One region of the Streptoverticillium reticulum genome, then DNA from elsewhere that is predicted to be linked to it. Evidence: riboswitches for the same ligand, from Rfam matches in the RefSeq annotation. Region 1 holds a riboswitch; the other holds the start of a gene.
The links. A riboswitch is a leader RNA that binds a small molecule or an ion and turns the genes downstream of it on or off. The one in region 1 is predicted to bind S-adenosylmethionine.

Region 1 (14,196 bases):
TCCTTGTGTCCCGGGGACGGCGGCTCGACCCACAGGTTGCGCGGGTCGTTGGGGTCGCCGCCGAGCTGGAGGCTGATGAGGTGGTCGTACTCGGAGTCGCGCGGCGAGCCCTTGTAGCCGTACGACTCGGCGTTGGCCGTCTTCTCCTTGCCGGTGACGCTCACCGGAGGCCGGATCGTCGCGGTGTAACCGCTCTTGCAGATCGTCTCCTTGAGGGTCGCCTGGGTGACCTTCGGATTGGTCGCGCCCGGCGTGCACTTGGGGTCGGGGAGCGGCTGCTTGTCGGCGGTGTACTGGTAGTGACAGGTGCCGGGGGCGGGCTGCTTCTGGACGGTGTACGAGGTCTGGGGGCCGGCGCCGGTGGGGATGGCGGCCGTCCCTCCGGGGGCTGCGGAGCCGGGGGCTGCGGAGCCGCTGCTGCCGGATTCCGCCGGGGCGGAGGGCGAACCCTTGGCGTCGGACTTCTTGGAGTCGGAGGACGAGCAGCCGGTGGCCGTGAGGACCAGGGCTGCGGCGGCCGCGGCAAGTGCGGCCCAGCGTGGGGCGATTGACATGGGTGCATGTCTACCCTGGCCCCTGCGGGGGGCACACCGGGGGTTGCGGTGCGCGGGCGTGCCCCGGCGTGCGTGGTTCTTCGGGTGCGGGTGCGTCGTGGTTGCTCGCGCAGTTCCTCCCCCAGCTACCGCTGGGAGGTGCCCCCAGCGCCCCTTACGGGGCTTGCAACGCCCTCAACTGGTCCATGAACCACCGTGCCGGCGGCAACGCCGTGGCCGCCGCTGCCAAGCGCTTCGTGCGTTCCGCGCGCTCGCCCGTGTCCATCAGCAGGGCCTCGTGCAGGGCCCGCGCCGTCGCCTCCACGTCGTACGGGTTCACCAGCAGCGCCTCGTCGCCCAGCTCGGCCGCCGCGCCCGCCTCGCGGGAGAGGACCAGGGCGCAGCCGTGCTCGGAGACCACCGGGACCTCCTTCGCGACCAGGTTCATGCCGTCGCGGATGGGGTTCACCAGGGCCACGTCCGCCAGGCGGTACGCGGCCAGCGACCGGGCGAAGTCGTCCTTCACATGGAGGGCCACCGGCTGCCAGTCCTCCTTCCCGAAGGCCGAGTTGATCTCGCGCGCGACGCGTTCGACCTCGGCCGTGTAGTCGCGGTAGACCGCCAGGTCCTGGCGGGAGGGGTAGGCGAAGGCGATGTGGACCACCCGGCCGCGCCACTGCGGGCGCTCCTCCAGCAGGCGGCGGTAGGCGCGCAGGCCGCGGACGATGTTCTTGGACAGCTCCGTGCGGTCGACGCGCACGATCGTCTTGCGGCCGGGGCCGATCTGCTCGCGCAGGGCCGCCATCCGCTCCTCGACGTCCGGGCGGTGCGCGCGCTCGCGCAGGAAGTCCGCGTCCGCGCCCAGGCCGTGCACCCCCAGCCGGGTCGTACGGCCCTCGAAGCGCACCGCCGTGGCCGTGCCCTCCGCCGATCTCAGCACCTCCGCGCCGAGCACGGCCGCGCAGCACGCGGCGAAGGCCTCGGCCCAGCGGGCGGTGAGGAAGGCGGCGCGGTCGCCGCCGAGGATGCCGCGCAGGACCTGCTCGGCCACGTCGTCCGGCAGCAGCCGGTAGTAGTCCGGCGGGGCCCACGGCGTGTGCGAGAAGTGGCCGATGCGCAGGTCGGGTCGCCGGTCGCGGAGCATCCCGGGGACCAGGGTCAGGTGGTAGTCCTGGACGAGCACGCAGGCGCCGTCCGCCGCCTCCTCGGCGAGGGCGTCGGCGAAGGCCGCGTTGTACGTCTCGTAGGCCGCCCACTGGGAGCGGAACTCCAGGTCGAAGACGGGCTCCAGCGGCGTCTGGTAGAGCAGGTGGTGGACGAACCACAGCACCGAGTTGGCCACGCCGTTGTACGCGGCGGCGAAGGTGCCCGGCGGGATGTCCAGCATCCGCACCGGGTGGCCCCCGGTGTCGCCCGGGTCGAGTCTTCGGCCCGCGCGGCGCACCGCCTCCCGGTCGCCCTCGCCGAGCGCCGCGCACACCCAGACGGCCCCGCCGTCGCCGTCCCCCTGCTGCCCGATCGCGCTCAGGCCCGAGACGAGGCCGCCGCCGCCCCGGCCCGCGGCCAGCGAGCCGTCCGCCTGCAGCGCGTAGGAGACCGGGCCGCGGTTGGAGGCGACCACGATCTGCGCGGGCGGCATGTGCAAGTGCATGTGCTCAGCGACCATGACCGCAGCCTTGCCGTCCGGCGAACCGCTCAAACGTACGCCCTAAGCGGCCCGCCGCCGTACGTACTCCGGTATCTCCGCCATGGGAGGCCGCTCCTCCGTGTCCACCGGGAACGTCCTGGGGACGAAGCCGTCCGCGGTGCGCTCGAACTGGGTGAGCGCGGGCCGCACCAGGTGGCCGCGGGCCAGCCGCAGCTGGGCGGTGCGGTAGATCGCGGCGGCCATCCGGCCCAGGGCCTGCTCGTCCTGGTGGCGGTGCTTGCGTACGCCCACGTCCACCTGGGCCAGCGCGTCCAGGCCCACGGTGTGCAGCGCGTCCACCAGCAGGCCCAGCTCCACGCCGTAGCCGACGGGGAACGGCAGCCGCTCCAGCAGCGAGCGGCGCGCCGCGTACTCGCCGCCCAGGGGCTGGACGACCCCGGCCAGCTGCGGCCAGTGCAGGTTCAGCAGCGGGCGGGCCACCAGCTCGGTCACCCGGCCGCCGAGGCCCGGCGTCCCGCCGGGGGCGGGCGAATCAAACTCAGTGCCGAGCGGGCGGTCGTACATCGCCTTGACGAACTGCACGTCCGGGTCGGTCAGCAGCGGGCCCACGATCCCGGACACGAACGAGGCGGAGAAGTCCCGCAGGTCGGCGTCCACGAAGCAGACCACGTCGCCGCTGGTGACGAGCAGCGACCGCCACAGCACCTCGCCCTTGCCGGGCAGCGCGGGCAGCCGCGGCAGCACCGTGTCGCGGTGCACCACCCGGGCCCCGGCCGCGGCCGCCACCTCGCCGGTGCGGTCCGTGGAGCCCGAGTCGAGCACCACGAGCTCGTCGACCAGGGGCACCGCCTCCGTCATCAGCTCCGCACGGATCGCGGTGACGATGGCGCCGACCGTCGCCTCCTCGTTCAGCGCCGGCAGCACCACGCTGACCGTGGTCCCGGTCTCGCGTTTGGCGGCGAGCAGCTGGTCGAGCGGACGGTCTGCTGCGGTCCAGGAGCGGCGGTCCAGCCAGCGCTCCACCTCTTCCAGCACGTGTACGACTCCTTGTGTGTCCGGTGCGTCGTGCGCGAGATGTGATGCATCTCGCGGTTCGGACGGCCCTCTCACGGCCCCGCCCCTTCCGTTACAGTCTTGAACAACGCGAACGGCCCTCGCATGTCGGGGTCGCCCCGCGCACAAATGCCTGGGCCATGCCCAGCGCCATACCGCTCATCCAGAGGGGCAGAGGGACACGGCCCGTTGAAGCCCCGGCAACCCTCCAGCCGGTCTTGCTCATGCAGCGAGGCTCCCGGCGGGGAAGGTGCCAATTCCGTCTCGTGGCGAGGTTCGCCGCGGGGAAGATGAGGAGAAAGGGCCTCGCCTCCATGGCTGTGCAAGCCGTTGAAAGTGCTACCACCCGTCCGGTGTTCGGTCCCGCCGTCGCACTGTCCTGCCGAGAGTGCGGCGAGCGCGTCCCGCTCGGTCCCGTCTTCGCCTGTGCCGTGTGCTTCGGCCCGCTCGAAGTGGCCTACGACCTCGCGGCCGACGACCCCGAGGCGCTGCGCCGCCGGATCGAGGCCGGCCCGCCGAACATCTGGCGCTACGCCCCGCTGCTTCCCGTACCCGAGGACGTGGCGGACAGCCCGAACCTGGGCCCCGGCTTCACCCGGCTCGTCCAGGCGGACAACCTCGCACGCGAACTGGGCGTGACCGGCGGCCTGTTCGTCAAGGACGACTCCGGCAACCCGACGCACTCCTTCAAGGACCGCGTCGTCGCGATCGCCGTCGAGGCGGCGCGGGCGTTCGGCTTCACGACGCTCTCGTGCTCGTCCACCGGCAACCTGGCCGGCGCGGTGGGCGCCGCGGCGGCCCGCGCGGGCTTCCGCTCCTGCGTGTTCATCCCGCACGACCTGGAGGCCGGCAAGGTCGTCATGGCCGCGGTCTACGGCGGCGACCTCGTCGGCATCGAGGGCACCTACGACGACGTGAACCGCTTCTGCTCCGAGCTGATCGGCGACCCGATCGGCGAGGGCTGGGGCTTCGTCAACGTCAACCTGCGCCCGTACTACGGGGAGGGCTCGAAGACCCTCGCCTACGAGATCTGCGAGCAGCTGGGGTGGCGGGTGCCGGACCAGATCGTGGTGCCGGTCGCGTCCGGCTCGCAGCTGACGAAGATCGACAAGGGGCTGAAGGAGCTCATCGCCCTGGGCCTCGTCGAGGACCGGCCCTACCGGATCTTCGGCGCCCAGGCGGCCGGGTGCTCACCGGTCTCGCAGGCCTTCAAGGGCGGCCACGACGTGGTGCGGCCGGTGAAGCCGGACACGATCGCGAAGTCGCTCGCGATCGGGAACCCGGCGGACGGGCCGTACGTGCTGGACATCGCCCGGCGGACGGGCGGGGCCGTCGAGGACGTGACCGACGGGGAAGTGGTCGACGCGATCCGGCTGTTGGCACGGACGGAGGGGATCTTCGCGGAGACGGCGGGCGGGGTGACGGTCGGGGTGACCCGGAAGCTGATCGAGAACGGGCAGCTGGATCCCGACCTCACGACGGTCGTCCTCAACACGGGGGACGGGCTGAAGACGCTGGATGCGGTGGCGGCCGGTCCGACGGCCGTGATCCGGCCGAGCCTGGACGCGTTCCGCGCTGCGGGCCTCTGACGGGGCGCCCTCCCACCCGATTACCCCGAACCCCAGCGAGAAAGGCGTACTCCCATGTCCGTCACCGTCCGCATCCCCACCATCCTGCGCACCTACACCTCCGGCCAGGCCGAAGTGGAAGCCGCCGGGGCCACCCTTGCCGAGGTCATTGCCGACCTCGAAGCGCGGCACACCGGTATCGCCGCCCGTGTGCTCGACGACAGCGGCCGGCTGCGCCGGTTCGTCAACGTCTATGTCAACGACGACGACGTCCGCTTCGAGCAGGGGCTCGAAACGCCCACCCCGGACGGCTCCGCCGTCTCCGTGATTCCCGCCGTTGCGGGGGGCTGACCTTTACACAGGGTTGCTGCGCAATGCCCCGGAATCGCTCCGCCCGTAAAACGGACGGGGCGATTCCGTCTGTTGAAGCGCGATAGAGTTGAGGCGTTCCCCCTCCGGTGTCACTGCCGAACGCATATGAGAACCCGTCAAGTTGTGCGCGAAACGCGTGCACGAATTGTCGGGTTGGTTGGGTTTTGCCCGGCCCGGCTTGCCCGATAATCCCCGCGATTCAGCGGTTATTTCCGATCGGCCACGCCCGGAATTCTCGTCCGAGTGACCTGTTGCAGACGGCATCCGTGCAGATACATTCAGCCGCGGTCGACGCGTTCCGGCGCACACCCCCACCTGTCAGGGGGTGAGGTCTGACCCGGGCCCGCGAAGTGCGGTCCTGTGCAAGGGCCAGTAATAGGGGAGTTAGGCATGGCTCAGGGCACCGTCAAGTGGTTCAACGCGGAGAAGGGGTACGGCTTCATCGCGGTCGACGGTGGTGCGGATGTATTCGTCCACTACAGCGCGATCCAGATGGACGGTTACCGCACCCTCGAGGAGGGTCAGCGGGTCGAGTTCGAGATCTCGCAGGGCCAGAAGGGTCCGCAGGCGGACATGGTCAAGGTGACGGCCTGACGGTCGCGCGTCGGTCACCCGGCTCAATCGGCTTGCCGAGGGGGTCCGCACTCTCCGGAGTGCGGGCCCCCTCGTGCATGCGCGCTCGTGCGTGTGGGTAGCGGTCATACACGCCTGCGCCCTCCCGTCACCCGACCACCACCCCTCACTGACACCCCTTCGGGGCGACCTTGCACTCTCGGGGGTCGAGTGCTAATCATTGGGCTAGCACTCTCCGGGTGAGAGTGACAGATTTGGACCGTCGGTGAGGTCCGCGGGCCAAGCGGGGCAAGGAACCGTGAGGCACGCAGGCCGTCCGTCGCGGGCGCCTGTGCGGTCCGGAGCAATCCACCCCGTCCTGGGAGGACCACTTCACATGGCCAAGATCATCGCGTTCGACGAGGAGGCACGGCGCGGTCTCGAGCGCGGGATGAACCAGCTCGCCGACGCCGTCAAGGTCACCCTCGGCCCCAAGGGCCGCAACGTCGTCCTCGAGAAGAAGTGGGGCGCCCCCACGATCACCAACGATGGTGTCTCCATCGCCAAGGAGATCGAGCTCGAGGACCCGTACGAGAAGATCGGCGCCGAGCTGGTCAAGGAGGTCGCGAAGAAGACGGACGACGTCGCCGGTGACGGCACGACGACCGCGACCGTCCTCGCCCAGGCGCTCGTCCGCGAGGGTCTGCGCAACGTGGCCGCCGGTGCCAACCCGATGGCCCTGAAGCGCGGCATCGAGAAGGCCGTCGAGGCCGTCTCCGGTGCGCTGCTCGACCAGGCCAAGGAGGTGGAGACCAAGGAGCAGATCGCCTCCACCGCCTCCATCTCGGCCGCCGACACCCAGATCGGCGAGCTCATCGCCGAGGCCATGGACAAGGTCGGCAAGGAAGGCGTCATCACCGTCGAGGAGTCGCAGACCTTCGGTCTGGAGCTCGAGCTCACCGAGGGCATGCGCTTCGACAAGGGCTACATCTCGGCGTACTTCGCCACCGACATGGAGCGTATGGAGGCCTCCCTCGAGGACCCGTACATCCTGATCGTCAACTCGAAGATCTCCTCGGTCAAGGACCTGCTCCCGCTGCTGGAGAAGGTCATGCAGTCGGGCAAGCCGCTGCTGATCATCGCCGAGGACGTCGAGGGCGAGGCCCTGTCGACCCTGGTGGTCAACAAGATCCGCGGCACCTTCAAGTCCGTCGCCGTCAAGGCCCCGGGCTTCGGCGACCGCCGCAAGGCCATGCTCGGCGACATCGCCATCCTCACCGGTGGCACGGTCATCTCCGAGGAGGTCGGCCTCAAGCTGGAGAACGCCGGTCTCGACCTGCTCGGCCGCGCCCGCAAGGTCGTCATCACCAAGGACGAGACGACCATCGTCGACGGTGCCGGTGACAGCGACCAGGTCCAGGGCCGCGTCAACCAGATCCGCGCCGAGATCGAGAACAGCGACTCCGACTACGACCGCGAGAAGCTGCAGGAGCGCCTGGCGAAGCTGGCCGGCGGCGTGGCCGTCATCAAGGCCGGTGCCGCCACCGAGGTGGAGCTCAAGGAGCGCAAGCACCGCATCGAGGACGCCGTCCGCAACGCGAAGGCCGCCGTCGAGGAGGGCATCGTCGCCGGTGGTGGCGTGGCCCTGCTGCAGGCCTCCTCGGTCTTCGAGAAGCTGGACCTGGAGGGCGACGAGGCCACCGGTGCCAACGCCGTCAAGCTGGCCCTGGAGGCCCCGCTGAAGCAGATCGCCGTCAACGGTGGTCTCGAGGGCGGCGTCGTCGTGGAGAAGGTCCGCAACCTGGCCGTCGGCCACGGCCTGAACGCCGCGACCGGCGAGTACGTGGACATGATCGCCGAGGGCATCATCGACCCGGCCAAGGTCACCCGCTCCGCGCTGCAGAACGCCGCCTCCATCGCGGCGCTGTTCCTCACCACCGAGGCCGTCATCGCCGACAAGCCGGAGAAGGCCGCTGCGGCCGCTCCGGGCGGCATGCCGGGCGGTGACATGGACTTCTGAGCTGAATCCTCCTGACGCGCCCTCGACACTGTTCGGCCGTAGCCGGCCTCACAGGCTTCGGGACGCTGCACCGGACTCCGTCCGGTGACCGGGAGCAGCTACAGTCCAGCAGAAGGCGGTACCCCCTGCTCAGGGGGTACCGCCTTCGGGCGTTCCGGCCGAGGCTGAGCCGCCCTCGGCGTATTCAGTTCCGCGAGTGCCTCGCGGCTCAGGCCGAAGACGTACGTGGCCGCGAAACCCGTCGCGTACCCCACCAGCAGTCCCGTGCCGTAGACCGCCACTGCCTCGGCCGGGCCGTGGCTGCCCTTCAGCAGGGGGAACAGGGCCCAGCCGGACGGGCCGATGGCCGTTGCGCCGACCGTGCTGCCCAACTGGCCGAGCAGGCCCACGAAACCGCCGCCGAACGCGCCGCCCACGCAGGCCGTGACGAACGGGCGGCCCAGGGGCAGCGACACCCCGTAGATCAGCGGCTCCCCGATGCCCACGAGCCCCGCGGGCAGCGCCGACCTGATGGTGCTGCGCACCCGGCCGTTGCGCGCCAGCCGGACGTAGAGCGCGAGCGCCGCCCCGACCTGGCCCGCGCCCGCCATGGCGAGGAGGGGCAGCAGGACCGTCGAGCCCTGCTCCGCGATCAGCGTGGTGTGCACCGGGATCAGCGCCTGGTGCAGGCCCAGCATCACCAGCGGCAGGAACAGCCCGCCCAGCACGAAGCCCGCCGCGGCGCCGCCGTCCGCCAGCAGCACGTGCGTGAACCGGCCGATCGCGGCGGAGACTTCACCGGCCGCGTACATCAGCCCGTAGAGCGTCACCAGCCCGGGCAGCAGGACCGTGAGCGCCGGGGTGAGCAGCACGTCCAGCGCCGAGGGCAGCACCCTGCGACACGTCTTCTCCACCCGCACCGCCAGCAGCGCCGCGCCCATGGCACCCAGGACCCCGCCCTGGCCCGGTGCGAGCGTCAGGCCGAAGGCGTGCACGTGCGTCACGCCCGGGTGGACGACGACGGCCGCCACCGCCCCGCCCAGCACGGGGGTGCCGCCGAACTCCCGTGCCGTGCCGTGCCCGACGAAGACCGCAAGCAGTGCCATGAACCCGCCCGCGACGGCCGACAGGGCCGGTACGAGCGTGGGCAGCAGGTGCAGGTCGGCCAGCACCCCGGCCAGGCCGGCGACCAGGCCGCAGCCGATGAGGGCGGGAACGAGCGGGATGAAGATCTGGCCGATGCGGCGCAGGAAGGTCTTGAACGGCGTGGCGTTGCGGGCCTGTTGAGCCGCCTTGAGGGCGGCGCCGCGGGTGGCGAGGGGGTCGAGCAGCCGTTCCAGCTCCGCGGTCACCCGGGCCACGGTGCCCGGGCCCAGGACGACCTGGAGGGCGTCGGCGTCCTCGACGAGCCCCAAAACTCCTGTCAAGGCGCGCAGTTCACCGTCCCGTACCGAGGTCCGGTCGTGCAGCTCGACCCGCAGACGGGTCATGCAGGCGGCGACGGAACGGATGTTGCCGGGCCCGCCGAGAAGAGGGAGGAGGTCGGTGGCGTCCATGTCAGCCCCGGGCCGTGTCCAGGGCCGCGCGCAGATGGCCGTCCGACTCCTGCAGCAGCCGGGCGGCCGTGGGGCCGTCGACGCCGCCGAGGAGGACGAGGATCGCGTTCTTCACCTCGCCGTCCGTCGCGTGCAGGGCCTGCTCGATCTCCGCGTCCGCGGCGCCCGTGGCGAGCGCGACGATGCGGCGCGAGCGGGCGTGCAGCTTCTCGTTGGAGGCGCGGACGTCGACCATCAGGTTTCCGTAGGTCTTGCCGAGGCGGATCATGGTGATCGTCGAGAGCATGTTGAGGACGAGCTTCTGTGCCGTGCCGGCCTTCAACCGGGTGGAGCCGGTGAGGAGTTCGGGCCCGACGACGACCTCGATCGGATGCTCGGCGGCGGCGCCCAGTGCGGAACGGGCGTTGCAGGAGAGCCCGATGGTGAGCGCGCCGGCGGCGCGGGCGTGGGCGACGGCGCCGACCGCGTAGGGCGTGCGGCCGGATGCGGAGATCCCGACGACGGTGTCGCCGGCGCCGATGCCGAGCCGGTCCAGGTCGTCCGCCGCCAGTTCCGCACGGTCCTCCGCTCCTTCGACGGCCGTCACCAGGGCGTCGGGTCCGCCCGCGACGAGGCCGACGACCCGGGCCGGGTCGGTGTTGAAGGTGGGCGGGCACTCGCTGGCGTCCAGCACCCCGAGCCGGCCCGCCGTGCCGGCGCCGGCGTAGACGAGCCGTCCGCCGCGGGCCATCCGGGCGGCGGTCGCGTCGATGGCCGCGGCGATCTCCGGGAGCCGCTCGGCGACGGCGGCCGCGACGCCGGCGTCCTCGGCGTTCATGATCTTCGCGATGGCGTCGGTCGGCAGCCGGTCGATCTCCGCGAGATCGGGGCGGAACGCCTCGGTCGTGAGCGATGCCAGCTGGGCGCGCAGGGCGGCGGAAGCGGCGGGCGACGTCATGATGAGGAGGCTCTTTTCCTGGGGGGTTCCTGTCAGGGGTTCCGATGGTCAGCGGGGGACGGTCCGGGGGGAGTGGCGGTGGGCCAGGGCCTCGTACGAGGCGGACAGGGCCGGTGCCGCGGCGTCGTACGTGCGCTGGGCGACGCCGATGAACAGGCAGTCCACCACGAGGAGCTGGCTGGTGCGGCTCGACATGGCCGCGGGGCGCAGCTCGCTCTCCCGTGCGGAGGACGTGGTGAGCACGTGATCGGCGTACTGGGCGATCTCGCCCTGCGGGCGGCCGGTGACGGCGACGGTGGTGGCGCCGTTCTCGAAGGCGACCCGCAGCGGCTCGATCACGTCGGTGGTGCGGCCCGAGTGGGTGATCGCGACGGCGACGTCGCCGGAGCGCAGCTGCACGGCGTTGGTGACGGCCAGATGGGGATCCGCGGGGGCGTGTGCGATCAGCCCGATGCGCAGCAGTTTCTGCACCAGGTCCTGGCCGACGAGGTTGGAGGCGCCTATCCCGTACACGTCGATGCGGCGGGCGGCGGCGAGGGCGGCCACCGCGGACTCCAGCTGGGCGGTGTCCAGGCCGGCCGCGGTGTCGGCCAGGCAGCGGGTCTCCTCCTGGGCGAGCTTGGCGACGACGCTCGCCATCGGGTCGTCCACCGCGATGTCGGCGGTGACGGCCGGGGCGCGGCCCGCGGCCTGATCGGCGGCCAGGGCGGCGAGGGCGAGCCGCAGGTCACGGTAGCCGGGATAGCCGAGCAGCCGGGCGGTGCGCACGACGGTGGCCTCGCTGGTGCCGGTGCGCTCGGCCAGGCCGGTGACGGTGAGGGCGGCGGCCGCCGCGGGATCGGCGGCCAGCGCCTCCGCCACGCGCTGCATGGAGCGGGTCATGGAGGGGATCAGGGTCCGGACCTTGGCCGCGAGAGCACCGGGCGAAGGCGTCCGTGGGGCAGTTTCCTTCACATTCCGGTCCACTTTTCGAAAGCTATTTTCGAGTCGGCGCGCAGTCAACCCTCCCGCTCCCGGACAATGGCACTCATGGAGCTCGAACAGGCACTGCACACGGCGCGGGCGCTCGTCCTCGCGGACCTGGCGGCGGGGGACGTGGCCGAGGCGGACGTCGTCTCGCTCGTGGAGGATGCGGTGGCGCAGCGCCGCTGGTGGGTCGAGCAGTGGCCGGAGGGCGCGGAGTTCCTGCCCGGGCTCGTGGCCCAGGACGTCCAGGACGCACTCCTGGACAAGTACGGCCGCTGGCCGCTGTGCCCGGTGTGCACGGAGTCGGGCGACCTGCACGCGCTGGAGGTCGAGCCGGAGCTGGGCCCGGACCCGCACTGGGCGTGCACCAAGCAGGCGGTGCTCGTGGCCCCTGTGGGATCGCTGAACTCGGTGCGGCGGCGGTAGTGCTGTACATCGACCCGCCCAACTGGCCGGGGCACGGCCGGATGTGGTCCCACCTCGTGAGCGACGTCAGCTTCGAGGAGCTGCACGCCTTCGCGGCACGCCTGGGGATGCCGCCGAGGGCGTTCGACGGCGATCACTACGACGTGCCGGAGGGGACGTACCCGGAGGCGGTGCGGCTGGGCGCGATCGAGGTGAGCAGCAAGGAACTGGTGAGCAGGATGACGGGAGCGGGCCTGAGGCGCCGCAAGCATCCGCCGCTCACAGGGTGAGCAGGTCGAGCTCCCCGCGGAGATTGTGCCGGGCGGTCCGCTCCCACCGCTCGTGCCCGAGCGGGGTGCGGAAGAGCACGGGAAGATCCAGCAACTCCCGGAGCACGGCGGCACGCCCCGCCCGGAAATCCGCATCCGGCACGAAGCCGTACTCCTGCCGCACCTCGGCGGCATAGGCGGCATAGGCGGAGGGCGGCCCGCCGAGCACGGCCAGGTCCGCATCGCAGAGCACTTCGCCGTTGCGGTCGCCGGGGGCGGGATCGTGCGTGACGGTGAGCCGCACAAGACGCACGACTTCGGCCGTACGGGCATCGTCAACACCCAACTCGGCCAGCGCCAGCCCGGCAAGATGTGCACTGCGCTCTTCGTTCTCGGACCGGTCGGGCCGGTAGACGACGTCGTGGAACCAGGCGGCGAGCCGGACGGTGTCGATGTCGTCGGCGTACTCGGCGAGATCGTCAAGGTGCCGCAGCACCGCGTCGAGATGAGCGACGGTGTGGTAATGCCGCTGTGGCTCGCCCCAACGGGCGAGAAGATCGTCGGCGTACGGCCCGGGGTCGGGCCCGACCCCACCCCGCACACGGTCCACGGTCTGCACCCACTGGTCACGCAGCTCGCCGCTCATGGGCCAATTGTGGGCCACGCGGGAGGCCTGCTTCCGGTGCACGTGCCGAATGTGGCAGGCTTGCGTACATGTCTAGACCAATTCTTGAGGTGATCGCGCTCGACGCCGGGGACGCGGTGGCGGCGCAGGCCGGCGGGGCGGACCGCCTCGAACTGGTCACCGACATGGCTGCGGACGGCCTGACCCCGCCCCCGGCCACGTTCGCGGCCGTACGGGCCGCGGTGGACATCCCGGTGAGGGTGATGCTCCGCGCGTCGGACGGCTTCTCGGCCGGCGGCGCGGGGGCGCTGGAGGCGCTCTGCGCGGACGCGCGGGCGCTGCGCGCCGAGGGGGCGGAGGAGTTCGTCCTCGGCTTCCTGACGGACGACGGCCGGGCCGACCTGGCGGCGGTGGCCGCCCTGGTGGACGCGATCGGCCCGAGGGCCCGGTGGACGTTCCACCGGGCGGTGGACCGCGCGGCGGACCGCGACGCGGTGCGCAAGCAGCTGGCCGACCAGCCGGGGCTGGACACGTACCTGACCGCCGGGTCGGCGTCGGGTGTGGACGACGGCCTGACGACGCTCGTAGCGGAGGCGGCCCGCGGAAACGACCCGGGGTACGAACCGCAGATCATGGCCGGGGGCGGCCTCAAGCTCAAGCACGTACCCGTGCTGAGGGCGGCGGGGGTCGCCGCCTTCCACATCGGCAGCGCGGCCCGCCCGGCCGGGTGGGCTTCGCCCGTGGACGCGGGGGCGGTGCGGGTCTGGCGCGAGGCCGTCTCCGGCTGACCGCCGGTGGGTGGTTGCACGCGCCTCCGGCGCGTGAGTACGCCCTCCCGTCCACCCGTAAAGGACACGCCATGGGCGAGGTTTCTCGTGGGGGCGGGCTGCCGTCGGCGTCGTACGGACGTGAGGGGGCGGGGCGGGAGCGGGGTGGACCCTGGAGAGGGACGTAAAGACTTTTTGTGGCGATGGTTCGGGGCACCCTCACGCGGAACGGACCGTCACAAAAAGTTCAGTCCCCGGAAGGGTCCGCCCCGCTCCCGCCCCGCCCCCGACCCAGCGCCACCGGCAACGGTTCCGCGTGGATCACGGTCAGCCCGGAGACCGCACGCGTCAGTGCGACGTACAACCGCCGCAGCCCGGTCCGCTCATCCGGCTCACCGGCCACCACCGCGGCAGGCTCGTCCAGAACCACGTAGTCGTACTCCAGCCCCTTGGCCAGCGACGCCGGCACCAACGTCAGCCGCGCCTCAGCACTCGTCTCCTCACCCGGGGCGAGGTAGGCCAACCCCGCCTCGTCCAGCAACACCCCCAGCGCAGCGATCCGCGCATCCGCCGCAATCAGCCCGATCGACCCCTCCCGCCGCAGCGCGGCCCCGCACGCCGCCACCACCGCCGCGTCCAGCTCCGCCGCCGGAACCTCCCGCACCGCGAAGTCCCCCGCGGCCTCCCGCACCGACGTCGCCTCCGACAGCTCCGGCGCGATCGACGGCAGCAGCCGCGACGCGTACGCGATGACCTCCCGAGGCACCCGGAACCCCTGCGTCAACTCCTCGACAACAGCTTCGGGCTTCCCCAGATGAACCAGCGCCTCACCCCAACTAGGAGTGGCCCAGGGCGTAGTCCCCTGTGCGATGTCCCCCAGCACGGTCGCGGACCCGGTCGTGCAGCGTCGCCCGACGGCCCGGTACTGCATGGGCGAAAGATCCTG
Region 2 (14,196 bases), 2.5 Mb from region 1:
GCAGCTCCTTCTCGTACGGCCCGCCGCCCACGATCAGCAGCACCGCGTCCGGGACGGCCGCCAGGATCCGCGGCATGGCCAGGATCAGGGTGTCCTGCCCCTTGCGCGGGACGAGCCGGGAGACGCACACGACGACGGGCCGGTCCGCGAGGCCGAGCCGGGCCCGGATCTCGTCGCCGCCGGAGGCCGGGTGGAAGGTCTTCTCGTCCACGCCGGGCGGCAGTTGCACCATGCGCCCCGCCGCCTCCTCCGTCAGTGCGGAGGCGATGCGCGAGCGCGTGTACTCGCCCAGATAGGTGATCGTGTCGGTGCCCTCCCCGATCCTGCGCAGCAGCTGCCGGGCCGCGGGCAGTTGGGCCCAGCCGGCCTCGTGCCCGTGCGTGGTGGCGACCAGGGTGCGGGCACCGGCCCGGCGCAGCGCCGGCGCCATCAGGCCCAGCGGCGCCGCGGCCCCGAACCACACGGACGTGCAGCCGTGGGCCTTCAGCAGCGTGGCCGCGCGCCGGGTGACCCTGGGCGTCGGCAGCAGCATGGTCGTCCGGTCCCGGACCACCGTGAAGGGCTGCTCGGCGTCGAACCGGGCCGTGGCCTCGGCCCCTTCGCGCCCGTGCTTCCAGGTGGAGGCATAGACGACGATCGCCGAGGGGTCCAGGCGGAGCGCCATGTTGTGCAGGAACGCCTGGATACCACCGGGCCGCGGCGGGAAGTCGTTGGTGACGATGAGGGTCTTGTGCATCGCCGCCGACAGTACCGGGTGCGATCGGGCGTCAACCGCGCCACCATCCGCCACGTCATCGCGCGCGGGCAGTCACGACCGGCATCATGCGTTGCAGTGACGATGCGTTTACCGAGAGCACGGCCGACGGATCCCGAGAGGACTGGTCAATGATGGTGGCGGGCAGTGGTCTGCGGCTCTCGATCGTGGTGTGGGCCGTCACCAGGGCCGTTCTGCTGTTGTGCGTGTTCCGGGTGTGGGTGCTGCCCGGCTCCGACGTCTCCGTCGACATCGACGTGATCTACCAGGGCTGGTACGGCGTCCTGCGCACCGGCATCTTCCCCTACGACGACGTCACCTGGCAGTACCCGCCCGCCGCCGCCCTGGCCGTCCTCGCACCGGGCCTGCTGCCGTTCCTCACCTACTCCCACGCCTTCTTCGTCCTGGCCTTCCTCGCCGACGCGGCGGTCTACGCGATGCTGCTGCGCGCGGTGCGCCGCAAGGGGCGCAACCCGATGGGGGTGTGGGTCTGGGTCGCCGGGGTGCCGCTGCTGGGCCCGATCGTCTACGCCCGCTACGACGTGATGGTCACCGCGGTCGCCGTCGCGGCCCTGCTGACGGCCGGGCGCCGCACCCGGCTCTCGGGGGCGCTGGTCGGCTTCGGCGCCCTGCTGAAGGTCTGGCCGATGCTGCTGCTCACCGGGACGCCGCGCGGCCCGCGCACCCGCTCCACGTGGAGCTCCGCCGTGTTGACCGCGATGCTGGTGACGATGTTCTTCGCGGCGGCGATGCCGGGGGCGCTGGCCTTCCTGACGTTCCAGCGCGACCGGGGCACGGAGGTGGAGTCCCTCGGGTCGCTGGTCTTCCACCTCGGCCGGCACCTCGGCTGGCACGGCAAGGCGCGCCTCAACTACGGCTCGGTGGAATTCCTCGGCCGCCACGTCCACGCGGTGAGCGCCCTGGCGCTGGGCCTGAGCGTGCTGGCCTTCGCCTGGCTGCTCCTGTGGCGCCTGCGGGCCCGCCGCTTCACGACGACGACGCTGTACGACGCGGCCTTCGCGTCGGTGCTGCTGTTCACCACGACGAGCCGGGTGATCAGCCCGCAGTACATGGTGTGGCTGATCGGCCTGGCGGCGGTGTGTGTGGTGATGCGGACGCCACGGCAGGGGCTGCCGGTGACGCTGGTGATGCTGGCAGCACCGCTGACCCAGCTGGAGTTCCCGCTCTGGTTCTCACACGTGGTGGCGAGCGACAAGCTGGGGGTCGCCACGCTGTCGCTGCGGAACGGGCTGCTGGTGGTGGCGACGTGGATCGCGTGCTCGCGCCTGTGGCGCGAGACGGTGCCCGCGCGGCGGACGGTCACGGGGGAGTCGGACCCGCCCACGGAGCGGGAGTCGGCGCTGGTGCCGGGGTGACCCACGGGGGCTCCGCCCCCCGGACCCCCTTGTCGCGGCTCCGCCGCTCGCGCGGCGGAGCCGCACATCGACTGCAGCCTCAAACTCCCCCGGCTACCTCCCCCAGCTACCGCTGGGGGTGCCCCCAGGAGGTGCCCCCAGACAGGCTGAAATCAGCCCGTCCGCCCGAACTGCCCGGCCACATAAGCCCGCCACCGTGCCGTGAACTCGCCCTGGTCGACCCCCAGGACCTTCCTCAGCACCTCCTTCGCCGGCCGCTTGCGGCCGAACGCCCGGTAGACGTCGACCAGTTTGGCCTCGTTCCACTTCTCCGCGATCATCCGGCACGCCAGCCAGCCCCCCTCGTAGGCCCGCGCCAGGCGCCCCGCCTCCCCCGTGAAGCCGAAGTCCGCGTCTCCCGGAAGCTGCTGCGGGCCCTTCCCCGCGGCCACCGCGTCGGCGAGCTCGGGTGCCGCCTGGCGGGCCGTACGGCCCGTGCCCCGGTACGCGGCCCAGTCGGCGAAGCCCTCCGAGAGCCACAGCGGGGTCGAGGGGGACGTCGCCGCCCGCGTGGCGACGTGCGCCGTCTCGTGCGTGAGCACGATCCGCCGCCCGAACTCCCCGAGCACCCCGTACGCCTCGGGGTTGACCACGATCCGGTCGGCGGGGGCGGCGGCCGTGCCGCCCACCTCCCCGGTGGTGACCGCGGCGATGCCGCGGTAGTTGGCGGGCGGCGCCCCCAGCAGCGCCGCCATCCGGTCCAGCGAGGCCGGCATCTCGATCACGACCCGCCCCGCCCACGCGCCCCGCCAGGCGGTGTCCACGGCCGGCACGGCCCGGTCGGCCAGGTCCGCGAGGGCCTGGAGCCGGGCGCGGTCCTGTCCGACCCCGAGCACCAGGCTGTGCGCGCCCCGCACCGCGGTGACGTCCCCCTGCTCCCACAGCTGCCGCCCCGCCGAGTCCCCGGCGGCCACGTACCAGCGCCCGTCCCGCCCGGCGAGCGTCAGCCGCACGGGCACGACGACGGGCGCGGAGTCGTATCCGTCGAGCCGGTAGCGCAGTTCGGCCTCGGCCGCGATCCGGCGGCCCGGCCCGGGCGCGGGGGCGAAGCCGCCCGTGCGGACCAGGCGGTACTCCCAGGACGCCAGCGGCACGGCCGCCAGCCGGTCGAACACCCGCTGCCGCTCGGCCCGGTAGTCCCGCGCCTGCGGGTCCACGGCGGCCAGGTAGGCCTTCTCGTCGCGGTCCCGCACGGCGGCGGACCAGCGGTCCAGGACCCGCTGCACGGACCGGGTGTCGCCGTCCGTCCGTTCCGCCGTGTCGGGCGATCCGCAGCCCGCCAGGCCCTGCAGGGTGAGCAGGCCCGCGGCCAGGGCGCACACCGCCCGCCGTCCGCTCCTCCGCCTGCCCGTCACGCCCGCATCGTACGAGCCGGACGGGTCCGGGCAGGGGTCAGGGCGCGCTCATGGCCGGGTGACGGAGGAAATCGGCATCATGTCGGCCCGGTCGTAGCGCACCCGGGCGCCGGGGTAGGGAGCGTGCACGACCTGCCCGTTTCCCACGTACATCCCCACGTGGCTGGCGTCGTCCCGGTAGATCACCAGGTCCCCCGGACGGGCCTCGGCGAGCGACACGTGGCGGCCGGCGTTGCGCTGGGCCTGGGAGGTGCGCGGCAGGCCCACCCCGGCCCGCCCGTACGCCCACTGCATCAGCCCCGAGCAGTCGAAGGAGCCCGGCCCCGTCGCGCCCCAGGCGTAGGGCGTGCCGATCGCCTCGCGGACGGCCATGGCCGCGGCGGCGCCTCGGGAGGAGACCGCGCCTCCGGCGGACGAGCCGAGCAGCCCGCCGAGTGGGCCCGACGCGCGCTCCTGGCCGCGGGAGGAGCGGGTGTAGGCCACGCGGTCGTGCTGGGGCAGCGTGTTGAGCAGCCGCCGGGCCTCGGAGAGCCTGCCCTCGACCTCGCGCTTGTGCTGTTCGACGGCCTTGCGGCTGTCCTCCAGCTCGGCCAGGGTGCGGGCGGCGTCCGCGCGTTCCTGGCGCAGCACGCGCTGGGCCTTCAGCAGGGTGTCCAGCTGCTCGGCCTGACGGCCGGTGAGGCGTTCGAGGGTGGCGGCGCGGTCGAGGTAGCCGTCGGGGTCGGAGGACAGCAGCAGTTCGAGGGCCGGATCCACGGCGCCGTGGCGGTACTGGGCGGCGGCGATCATGCCGAGGGCGGTGCGCATCCTGTTGACCTTCTCCTGGCCGCGGGCCACCCGGTCGGCGGCCTGCTCGACCCGCTGCCGCAGGGCGGCTGCGCGCTCCCCGGCGGCGTTGAACTTCTCGGTGGCCCGCTCGGCCTGTTCGTAGAGCCGGTCGAGCTGTGCCTTCACCGTCCCCGGGGCCTGGCCGTCGGCGGCGGGGTCCCCGGGCCGGGCGTTCGCCGGGGCCGTCGAGAGGGCGGCTGCGGCGGTGGCCATGGCGGCGGACAGGACGGTGACGCGGACGGTCCGCTGGAGACCGGAATGCGCAGCACGGCGATGGAACGCCACGGGCGGCCGCACTCCCTTCCTCTGAGGGCGGACCCTGCCGCCGGAAGGGCGGACGACTGCCGGGCACCGCGCGCCAGAGGGTAGCGGCGCGATCACCCGGGGTTCAAAGACCCGGGCGGGCGGGAAAACCGGCGCCCCGCCGGAGACGCAGGTCACCGGCGGGGCGCGGAGTCAGTCGCGGGGCGCGGGAATTCGCCCGAACGGAGGTCGCGGTCAGGCGTTTCAGCCGACGCGGACACCGAACTGGAAGGGCATGTCGCTCATGGGCTCGGAGTGCACCTGCCGGCCCGTGCGGGGGGCGTGGAAGACCATGCCGTTGCCCGCGTAGAGGCCCACGTGGTGCTGGTCGCCGTAGAAGATGACCAGGTCGCCGGGCTGGAGCTGGCTCTGGTCGTAGATCCGGGTACCGGCGTTCGCCTGCTCCTGGGAGGTGCGCGGCAGGGAGACGCCGGCCTGGCCGTAGGCCCACTGGGTGAGACCGGAGCAGTCCCACGTGGCCATTCCGGTCGCGCCGTACTCGTAGTCCTTGCCGGCCTGGGTCTGGGCGTAGGCCAGGGCGGCACCACCGCGGCCGGATCCGGCGGGTATGTTCACGCTGCCCGACGAGCTGTCGCCGCCGCCCTTGCTGCCGCTCTTGCCACTGCCGCTGCTGTCGCTGTTCTTGTCCGCGCCCGTGATCTCGGCGCGCTCCTTCTCGCTGAAGCCGTCGAGCACCTTCTGCGCGTCGGCCAGCTTGCCCTGGACCTCGTCCTTCTTGTCCGACAGCGCCTTGCGCGTGGACTCCAGGTCCGCGAGCTTGGAAGCGGCCTCCTCGCGCTGCTGCTTGAGGGTGCGCTGCTTGGCGGCGATCACCCGGAGGGTGTCGGCCTGCTTGGCCGTCAGCTGGTTGAGCGTGGAGGCCTTCTCCAGGAAGGTGTCCGGGTCGGAGGACAGCAGCAGCTGGAGGGTGGGGTCGACGGAGCCGGTGCGGTACTGGGCGGTGGCCATCAGACCCAGGCTGTCGCGGAGCTTGTTGAGCTCGTCCTGGCCGCGCGCGACCTTGTCCTGGAGGTCGTTGACCTCCTTCTGGAGCTTGTCGTGCTGCTCCTTGGCCCCGTTGTACTTCTCGGTGGCCTGCTCGGCCTCCTCGTAGAGCTTGTCGACCTTGGCCTTGGCGTCCGCCTTGGACATCTGCGGATCGGCGTGCGCAGCCTGGGAGGTGAGCGCGACGGCTGCGGCGGCCGTGGCGGTCAGCACGGTGACCCGAGCCCGGCTCGGCGACTTGGGACGACGGTGGGAACCCACGGAGTCGAGCTCCTAACTCAGCTGTCGGTCACCTTCACCGCCATCCCGAATGGATGATCGCCGCGCGAAGGTTCGAGGCCCGACCCTAGTGAGCGGAATGAGATCCTTTCAAATTCTCCTGCGAAAAAATCTCGTCAGTGGGGCATCCTTTACCCGTGGGACACAGGGTGTGACGGGCACTTGACGCTCAGGTACGGGCAAGTCGCTTGAGGAGCAAGGCCGATGAGACCGGCCGCGCGCCCGCCTTGGCGACCCCGTCGGCCACCTCGCGGTCCGTGGAGACCACCACCACCGGGCGCCCGGGCGGCTCGGCCCGCACGATCTGGCGGATGAGCTCGTCCGCCGTCACGCCCGGCTTGCTGAACAGCACCCGCACCCCGCGCGGCGGTGCCAGCAGCACCGGCGCGGCCAGCTCCGCGCCGTCGAAGACACAGGTCACCTCGGCGCCGGTCTGCGCGGCGAGCATGGCGAGGCCGCCCAGCAGCCGCAGCCGCTGCTTGTCCAACGGCATCGTGGGATAGCCGGTCTTGGTGACGTTGTAGCCGTCGACCACCACGTGCGCCTGAGGCAGCGCCAGCAGCTGGTCCAGCAGTGCCGGGTCGGTCTCCGACAGGGCGCGCGCGGCGATGTCCCGGGGCGTCATCGTGCCCGGCTGCACCGCGTCCACCGTGTCCGCGGGGTGCACGGAGGCGGGCGGCAGGGCCAGTTCGCGGCGCAGCCCCTGGGCCGCGTCCAGCACGGTGTCCAGCAGCAGCCGCAGCCGCATGTCCTCCACGCTGCGGCCCTCGCGCACCGCCCGGCGGCCCGCCTCCACCGCCGCCTCGGCCTCCGCGAGCCGCGCCTTGATGCGCCGGGTCTCGCCCGCGGCCGTGGCCCGCTCCGCCGCGGCGGCGTCCCGGACGGACTCCAGCTCGGCCTGCGCCTTGCGCAGGGCGGCCTCGCCGCGGCGCACGTCGCTGACGGCGCTGCGCAGCTTGCGCTGAAGCGATTCGGCCTCCTTGCGCGAGGCCTCCAGCTCGGCGCGGATCCGCTCGGTCTCGGCGCGCGACTCGGCGCGGGCCTCGGCCAGTTCCTCGCGCAGCCGGCGCAGTTCGCGCTGGGCCTCCTCGCCCGCGCGCTCGGCGTTCGCGCGCTGCGCCTCCTCGCCGGCGGCGGTGACGAGCTTGACCCAGCCGGGCGGGCGCAGCACGAAGGCCATCGCCGCGACGTCCTCCGGATCGGCGGCCGCGGGCGGCGAACCGGCGTCCAGCGCCTCGGCGAGCTCGGAGCCCGTCTCGCGCAGCCGGGCCGAGATGCGCTGCCGGAAGGCGGGGTCGCCCTCCACCGCGGCGGCCATGGCATTGCCCGCGAACTTGGCCCGACGACTCGGGGTGAACCGGGCGTACTGTCGCAACTGGGGCGGAAGTTCGGCCACCGTCAGACCGCCGAACGCCTCCGCGACGAGCGCGACGACCTTCCGCCGGATCCCCTCGGGCAGCGGACGGTCGAGCACCTCGGTGACGCCGTCGGCGGCGCCGCCGGCATCACCGGCCGCCTCCGCACCGTCGTCCGTGTGCTCCACCACCGTTACCGCTCCCGTTCTTCCTCAGACATCTGCGCCCGGCCGGTCCACCAGATCGATCTGGTCGACCGCGTTGCACCAGCGGCAACGCACGGACTCGATCGTCTCACTGACCACCTCACGCTCCTCCACCTTCGGCTCGCCCGCCAGGTCGAGGTGCACGTACTCGACGGCCTTGACCGTGCGGGTCACATCGAACCGCGTGAGATTGCCGCACAGCGTGCACCGCCACCGGGTGGTGGCCGTCGGCAGGGGAACGCCCATGGTGTCGTCCGTCCTCGTCGTGTGGTGTCCCCGCAACCCTACGCGGCCCGCCGGTCACGACAGGCGGGGCACCGGCACCGGCCGCCGGACCGGCGAGGCACTCTGTGCCGGTTGCGGCCGGTACGCCATGATCTGGTCATGATCGTAAGGGCTGTGCAGCGGTCGGCCGCCCGGTGGGCGGGCCGGGCCGGGACCCCCGTGGTCACCCATGCGGTCCTGGCCGTCTGCTGCGCGGTCTTCCTCCTCGGCCCCGCCTCGGGGCTGAACGCCGCCTACGGCTCCGGACCGGACCTCCTCTCCGCGCAGACCGCCTACTTCGCGCGCTGGGGCGTCGTCCCCGCACAGCTGTGGCACGGCTCCCCGGGCGCGCCCGCGACCCTGTTCACCGCGCTGTTCGTGCACGGCAACTGGCTGCATCTGCTGGGGAACATGCTCTTCCTCCACGTCTTCGGCGCCATGACGGAGCAGCGCATGGGCCGCTCCGCCTTCGCGCTCTTCTACCTCGCCACCGGCGTCCTGGCCCTGCTCGGCTACGCCGCCGTGCACGCCGGCTCCACCCAGACGCTCGTCGGGGCGTCCGGCGCCATCTCGGGTGTGCTCGGCGCGTTCCTCTGTCTCTTCCCCCGGGCCCGCGTCACCAGTCTCTTCCCGTTCCTGTTCTTCCTTCCGCTGCGCTTCCCCGCCTGGGTCGTGCTGCCCTTCTGGTTCGCGCTGCAGTGGCTGGCGGCGGGACACGCGGACGGCCGCCCGGGCGTCGCCTATCTCGCACACGTGGTGGGCTTCTCGGCCGGGTTCGGCTACGCCTGGGTACGCCGGAGACGTGGGGCTAGAGTGAAGAGCGCAGCCAGGTCCACTGAAGGAGATACCGAACCGTGATCACTGCGATCGTGCTCATCAAGACCGACGTGGACCGGATCCCGGAGATCGCCGAGACGATCGCCGCCCTGGACGGGGTCAGCGAGGTCTACTCCGTGACGGGTGCCCAGGACCTGATCGCCCTGGTGCGGGTGGCCCGCCACGACGACCTGGCGGACACCATCCCGGGCCGGATCAGCAAGGTCCCGGGCGTGGCGTCCACCGAGACGCACATTGCGTTCCGCACGTATTCCCAGCACGACCTCGAAGCGGCTTTCGCCATCGGGCTGGACTCGTAGCAGTCCGAGCACACCCCGTGGGCCGCGCCCCGTAAGGGGCGCTGGGGGCACCTCCCAGCGGTAGCTGGGGGAGGAACTGCGCGACCAGCCACGACGCACCCGCAGCCGAGGTTCCCGGGGCTGCGCCCCGGACCCCTGAAGTGGTGCGTCAGCTGCAGGCCGTCGGTGGTTGCCCGCGCAGTTCCCCGCGCCCCTGACGGGGCGCCAACTCCCGCACCGCCCGCAGGAACCGCTCGATGTGCTCGTCCGGCGTCCCGGCGCCGAAGCTGACCCGCACTGCGGCGGTACCACCCCCACACTCCCCCGGGTCACCGCCCAGCAGCGTGCGGACCAGCGGGTGCGCGCAGAACAGCCCGTCCCGCACCCCGATCCCGTACTCGGCCGAGAGGGCAGCGGCGAACTCCGCGCTGTCCCAGCCCTCGACGACGAAGGACAGCACGCCCACGCGCGGGGCGTCCGCCCCGAACAGCGAGAGCACCCCCACCTCCGGCACCTCGGCCAGGCCCGCGCGCACCGCGGCGAGCAGCCGCTGCTCCCGGGCGACGAGCGCCTCGAAGCCCGCCTCGGTGAGCGCCCGGCAGGCGGAGGCGAGGGCGTAGGCGCCGATCACATTGGGCGAACCGGCCTCGTGGCGGGCGGCGGTGGTGTGCCACTCGACGTCCAGCGCGCCGTCGGGCCGCCGGGTGACGGCGCGGCTCGCCCCGCCGCCGGCCAGGTAGGGCTCGGCGTCCCGGAGCCAGTCGGCGCGGCCGGCCAGGACGCCGGCGCCGAAGGGGGCGTAGAGCTTGTGCCCGGAGAAGGCGGCCCAGTCCACGTCCAGTTCGGCGATGTCCACGGGGTGGTGCGGGGCCAGCTGGGCGGCGTCGAGGACGATCCGGGCGCCGTGCGCGTGGGCGGCGGCGGCGAGTTCGCGCACGGGCCACAGCTCGCCGGTCACATTGGACGCGCCCGTCACACAGACCAGGGCCGGCCCGTAGGGCGCCCGGTCGGCCAGTGCCCGCTCCAGGATCTCGACCGCGTGCTCCGGACTGCACGGCGCGTCGAGACAGGTGACCTGCGCGCCGCGCCACGGCAGCAGCGCGGCGTGGTGCTCGGTCTCGAAGACGAACACCCGGCAGTCCGCGGGCAGTACGGCCGCGAGGAGGTTGAGCGAGTCGGTGGTGGAGCGGGTGAAGACGACCTGGTCGCCGGGGCGGCAGCCGAGGAAGCGGGCCACGTCGGCCCGGCTGGTCTCGAACAGGTCGGTCGACAGCTGCGAAAGGTGTCCGGCACCGCGGTGCACGCTGCCGTAGTAGGGCGCGTAGGCGGCGACGTCGTCCCACACGCGCTGCAGCGCAGGCGCGCTGGCGGCGTAGTCGAGGGCGGCGTACGGCACTTCGCCCCCGGTGACGAGCGGCACGCGCACGTCACACCCGAGGACGGGCAGGGGGCCGTCGGCGGCGGAAACGGGCGTGGCGGTGGCGGCAGGGCATGCGGACATGGCGAACTCTCCCGGCAGGGCAGGCGGATGGCGTGGACGACGCACCCGCGGCGCAGTGCGCAGCACGGTGTGCGAAGACGGCCCGCGCGGCAAAGGCACGCGCAGGACCACGGGAACGGGCCGTAGGCCCTAACGCATTCGCTGGATCACGGAAGGAACTCCCTCGACGACCAGGATCCCTGGCGAGGGATCCGCGCTTGCCGCAGACCCGGTGGTCTGCGGCCCGGTCATCACCCGGGGCACCCCGCCACGGACGGAGGGTTGCCGGACAGCGGGCCGGGGCCTGTGTCGCTGTCACTCGTGACCTGGCCAGGAGTATGGCACAGGCACCGTGCCGGGGACAGCCGGTGTCCGGGTCGTGGACGCCGTTTTGTTGAACGGAGCGAGCTCCAGACATAAAGGGCCGCGCGCGATCGTGATTAATCGATCGTTCGCCCGCACAGTCGACGTTCCATCCAATCGAGAACACATCGTCCCGGATTGCGGAATCAAAAATTCCGCTACAGCCGAAATCAATACGTTATCCGAGCGAGATGCAACCGTTACCACCGCGATCATAGAGTCGTTCGCATCTGGAACGCCGAACGAACAAGCAAGTGACCCGGGGGGCGGTCGTGTTCGTCCAGCTCCTTGTGCACGCCTTTGCCCGGGCCTGCCGAGCCCCCCTTTCTGTCTCCACCGAGATAAAGACGGGGAATATTGCCAGTGAGCTCCACACGCGTCGTTGACGTCGTCAACTTCATGCCGGAACGAGTGGTCCGCAACAGTGAGCTCACGCACGACGGTCACGACCTGAGCGAGCACAAATTCTTCGCCGGCGTGAACGAGCGGCGATTCGGCTCGCCGGATTACACCTCGGCCGAACTCGGCACCGCCGCGCTGAAGAAACTGCTCGACCGCAACGGCGTGCGCGCCGAGGACCTGGACCTGATCATCTGCGCGGCCCAGTTCAACGACGCCTTCTCCCCCGGCATCGGCACCGCCGTCCAGCACGCGGTCGGCGCGACGTCGGCCGCCGTCCTGCACATCGAGAACGGCTGCTGCTCCTGGATCTCCGCGCTGAACACCGCCCGAGCCTTCATCGACTCGGGCCACTACCGCAGGATCGCCATCGTCACCGTCACCAACTTCATCTCCCGGCTGACGGAGTTCCAGAAGTCGCCGGAGTCCTGGGTGCTCGGCGACGGCGCATCCGCGACCCTGGTCGCCCCCGGCTCGCCGACCATCCTCTCCCTCCACGAGCAGGCATTCGGCCAGAACTGGGGCGCCCTGCGCGTCGAACCGGACGCCGTCGGCGAGCAGGAGCTGCCGCACTGGGAGCGCGGCAGCGGTCCGCTCACGGTGAAGTTCAGCCCGAACATGCTGGCCCGGCTGTGGGCCGTGACGATGGAGTGCCTGCCGGAGGCGGCCGAGGCCGCACTGGACAAGGCCGGACTGACGGCCGACGACATCTCCTGCCTGATCACCCACCAGCCCAACGAGAGCTACATCGCCGAATGGCGCAAGCGCATCGGCGTCGACGCCTCGCGCGCCCATGACACGCTCTCCGTCTACGGCAACATGTTCCAGAGCTCCCTGCCGGTCACCTTTGCCGACGCACTGGAAAAGAAGAAGATTTCCACCGGTGATGTGATCGCCTTCGCCACTTTCACCCACGGCGGCGAGCAGGTGTCGTCCATGGTCTGGCGCTGGACCGGCTGAGTCCCGCCTCCAGAATTTCCTCCCCTTTTTTGCACGCCCCTTTTTTTGCACGCATTCTTCAGGAGCAAGCATGTACGAGCGCGTCCCCGACGAATCCGGCCTCATGCAGAACTACCGGATCGACAGTTCCGACCTGGAGGGTCTCGGTCTCACCTGGAGCGAGACCATCAGCGGCGACGACATGATGAAGCTCATGCAGGGCATGACCAAGGAGTCGTACACGCACGACGAGATCTACGGTCAGTACTGCCCGCTCTCCACACACATCAACGTTCCGTACGACATCGTCTTCGAATACGCCGCCAACTCCCGTGCGCTGGCGGAATGGACGTACAGCATCCGGAACATGAAGCACCTCGGCGGCGGTCTCTACCGCGCCGACGAGATGATCCAGCCGAACACCGAGATCTACATCCGCACCGACGCCCAGAAGGGCCCGGACATGGGCACGGTCGTCTACCCGTGCGCCTGGGACCAGGGCCACGAGCTGTGGATGCGCTACTACCTGACCATCATCGACTCGGCCAAGGTCTTCAACAAGCCGGGCACCGTGGTGCTGTGGACCAACTGCAAGCACCCCTACTACGACCGCGACACCACCGACGTGCCGGACTACATCGCCGAGGGCCGCGCCCGCACCGACCGGGTCTGGGTCGGTGACATCTGGCCGCTGTTCCACGCCGGCCACACCCTCGAGATCAACAACATGAAGAAGATCCTCGAGCACCGCTTCGGCACCACGGCCCAGGGCTAGTCAACCGTCAACGGGGGTACACCATGCGGATAGCCGACGCTTTAGTCACGACCCTGCGCGACCTCGACACCCGCTACGTCTTCGGCGTCAGCGGGGCGAACATCGAGCACTTCCACGACGCCGTCGAACGGCTGGGCCGCGGGCGGCTGTCCGCGGTCCTCACCAAGCGCGAGGACGGCGCGGCCTTCATGGCCGACGCGCGCGCCCGGGTCCACCGGACCCTGGGCGTCTGCTGCTCGACCTCCGGCGGCGGCATGATGAATCTCGTCGCCGGCCTCGCCGAGTCGCACGCCGAGTCCGTGCCCGTGCTGGCCCTCGTGGGCCAGCCGCCGGCCGCCCTGGACGGCCGCGGCTCGTTCCAGGACTCCTCCGGCATCGGCCGGACCGTCGACGCCCTCCCGCTGCTGGCCGCGGTCACCAAGAAGACCCTGCGGCTGACCGATCCCGCCCTGTTCTGGGCGCAGTTGAGGGACGCGATCGAGACCGCCCTCAGCGGGCGGATGGGCCCGGTGGCCCTGCTGGTCCCGCGGGACTCCTACGAGCTGGAGGTGGGCCCCGTGCCCGCCGACTGGCCGCAGGACCTCGCAGGTTTCGTCCGGCAGAAGCCGTGGGGCGAAAAGGATGCAGCCGACGTGGCCGCGCTCTTCCGCCGGCTGCGGGAGGCCTCCGCCCCCGTGCTGCTGATCGGCCACGGCGTGCGCCGGTCCACCGACCCCGGCGCCGTGGTGCGCTTCGCGCAGCAGGCCGGGATCCCGGTGATGACCACCATGGGCGCCCGCGGCGAGTTCCCCAACGACGACCCGCTGCACTTCGGCGTGGTCGGCGCCGGGGGCAACCCCTCCGCCGCCGCCTACCTCACGGACACCGCCGACTGCGTGGTCCTGGCGGGCACCGGACTGGCCGCGATGACCCGCAGCGCGCTGCGCGGCTGGGACCCGGGCAAGGCCGTGGCGGTCAACATCGACCCGGGCGAGATCCGGCGGTCCTCGCTCGCGGACACCGTCGTCGAGGGCGATGCGGGCGTGGTCTTCGGACAGCTGCTGGAGCTGCTGGACACCGACCCGTTCACCGCTCCCCCGGCCGTCGGCTACGAGCTCACCCGCTTCGTCCCGCGCCTGGCCGAACCCATCCCGGGCCGGGACGCCGACCCCGACGTGCTGCTGCAGAGCGAGGCCGTCGCCATCCTGGAGGAGCACCTGCCCGCGGACGGGCACCTGCTCTACGACGCCGGCAACTGCGCCGTCGCGTCCATGCACTACTCCTCCGTGCCGCGCGGCTCGTCCTCCACCATCGCGCTCGGCAGCGGCGGCATGGGGTACAGCATCGCGGCGGCGGTCGGGGCCCAGCTGGGCGCCGACCGC

Region 2: linked by a shared signal. The riboswitch ahead of ACMATS_RS28065 (aminotransferase class V-fold PLP-dependent enzyme) and the one ahead of thrC (threonine synthase) in region 1 are both predicted to bind S-adenosylmethionine.

The regions. Positions count from the first base shown of each region.
Region 1 covers NZ_CP179755.1:3,547,871-3,562,066, reverse strand. The annotation lists gene ACMATS_RS15980 (hypothetical protein) at 1-554, opposite strand, end outside; gene ACMATS_RS15975 (alpha,alpha-trehalose-phosphate synthase (UDP-forming)) at 709-2,199, opposite strand; gene ACMATS_RS15970 (glucosyl-3-phosphoglycerate synthase) at 2,242-3,216, opposite strand; SAM riboswitch class I at 3,391-3,531, shown strand; gene thrC (threonine synthase) at 3,549-4,823, shown strand; gene ACMATS_RS15960 (MoaD/ThiS family protein) at 4,878-5,153, shown strand; gene ACMATS_RS15955 (cold-shock protein) at 5,565-5,768, shown strand; gene groL (chaperonin GroEL) at 6,124-7,746, shown strand; gene ACMATS_RS15945 (PTS transporter subunit EIIC) at 7,845-9,281, opposite strand; gene murQ (N-acetylmuramic acid 6-phosphate etherase) at 9,283-10,218, opposite strand; gene ACMATS_RS15935 (MurR/RpiR family transcriptional regulator) at 10,267-11,184, opposite strand; gene ACMATS_RS15930 (hypothetical protein) at 11,239-11,610, shown strand; gene ACMATS_RS15925 (DUF4031 domain-containing protein) at 11,583-11,879, shown strand; gene ACMATS_RS15920 (hypothetical protein) at 11,869-12,504, opposite strand; gene ACMATS_RS15915 (copper homeostasis protein CutC) at 12,573-13,271, shown strand; partial or broken gene ACMATS_RS15910 (HelD family protein) at 13,498-14,196, opposite strand, start outside.
Region 2 covers NZ_CP179755.1:6,088,477-6,102,672, reverse strand. The annotation lists gene ACMATS_RS28110 (glycosyltransferase family 4 protein) at 1-736, opposite strand, end outside; gene ACMATS_RS28105 (glycosyltransferase 87 family protein) at 886-2,130, shown strand; gene ACMATS_RS28100 (hypothetical protein) at 2,283-3,524, opposite strand; gene ACMATS_RS28095 (NlpC/P60 family protein) at 3,573-4,637, opposite strand; gene ACMATS_RS28090 (NlpC/P60 family protein) at 4,860-5,921, opposite strand; gene ACMATS_RS28085 (NYN domain-containing protein) at 6,109-7,482, opposite strand; gene ACMATS_RS28080 (hypothetical protein) at 7,507-7,746, opposite strand; gene ACMATS_RS28075 (rhomboid family intramembrane serine protease) at 7,885-8,622, shown strand; gene ACMATS_RS28070 (Lrp/AsnC family transcriptional regulator) at 8,619-8,900, shown strand; gene ACMATS_RS28065 (aminotransferase class V-fold PLP-dependent enzyme) at 9,049-10,380, opposite strand; SAM riboswitch class IV at 10,569-10,686, opposite strand; gene ACMATS_RS28060 (3-oxoacyl-ACP synthase III family protein) at 11,086-12,081, shown strand; gene ACMATS_RS28055 (hypothetical protein) at 12,152-12,835, shown strand; gene ACMATS_RS28050 (thiamine pyrophosphate-binding protein) at 12,859-14,196, shown strand, end outside.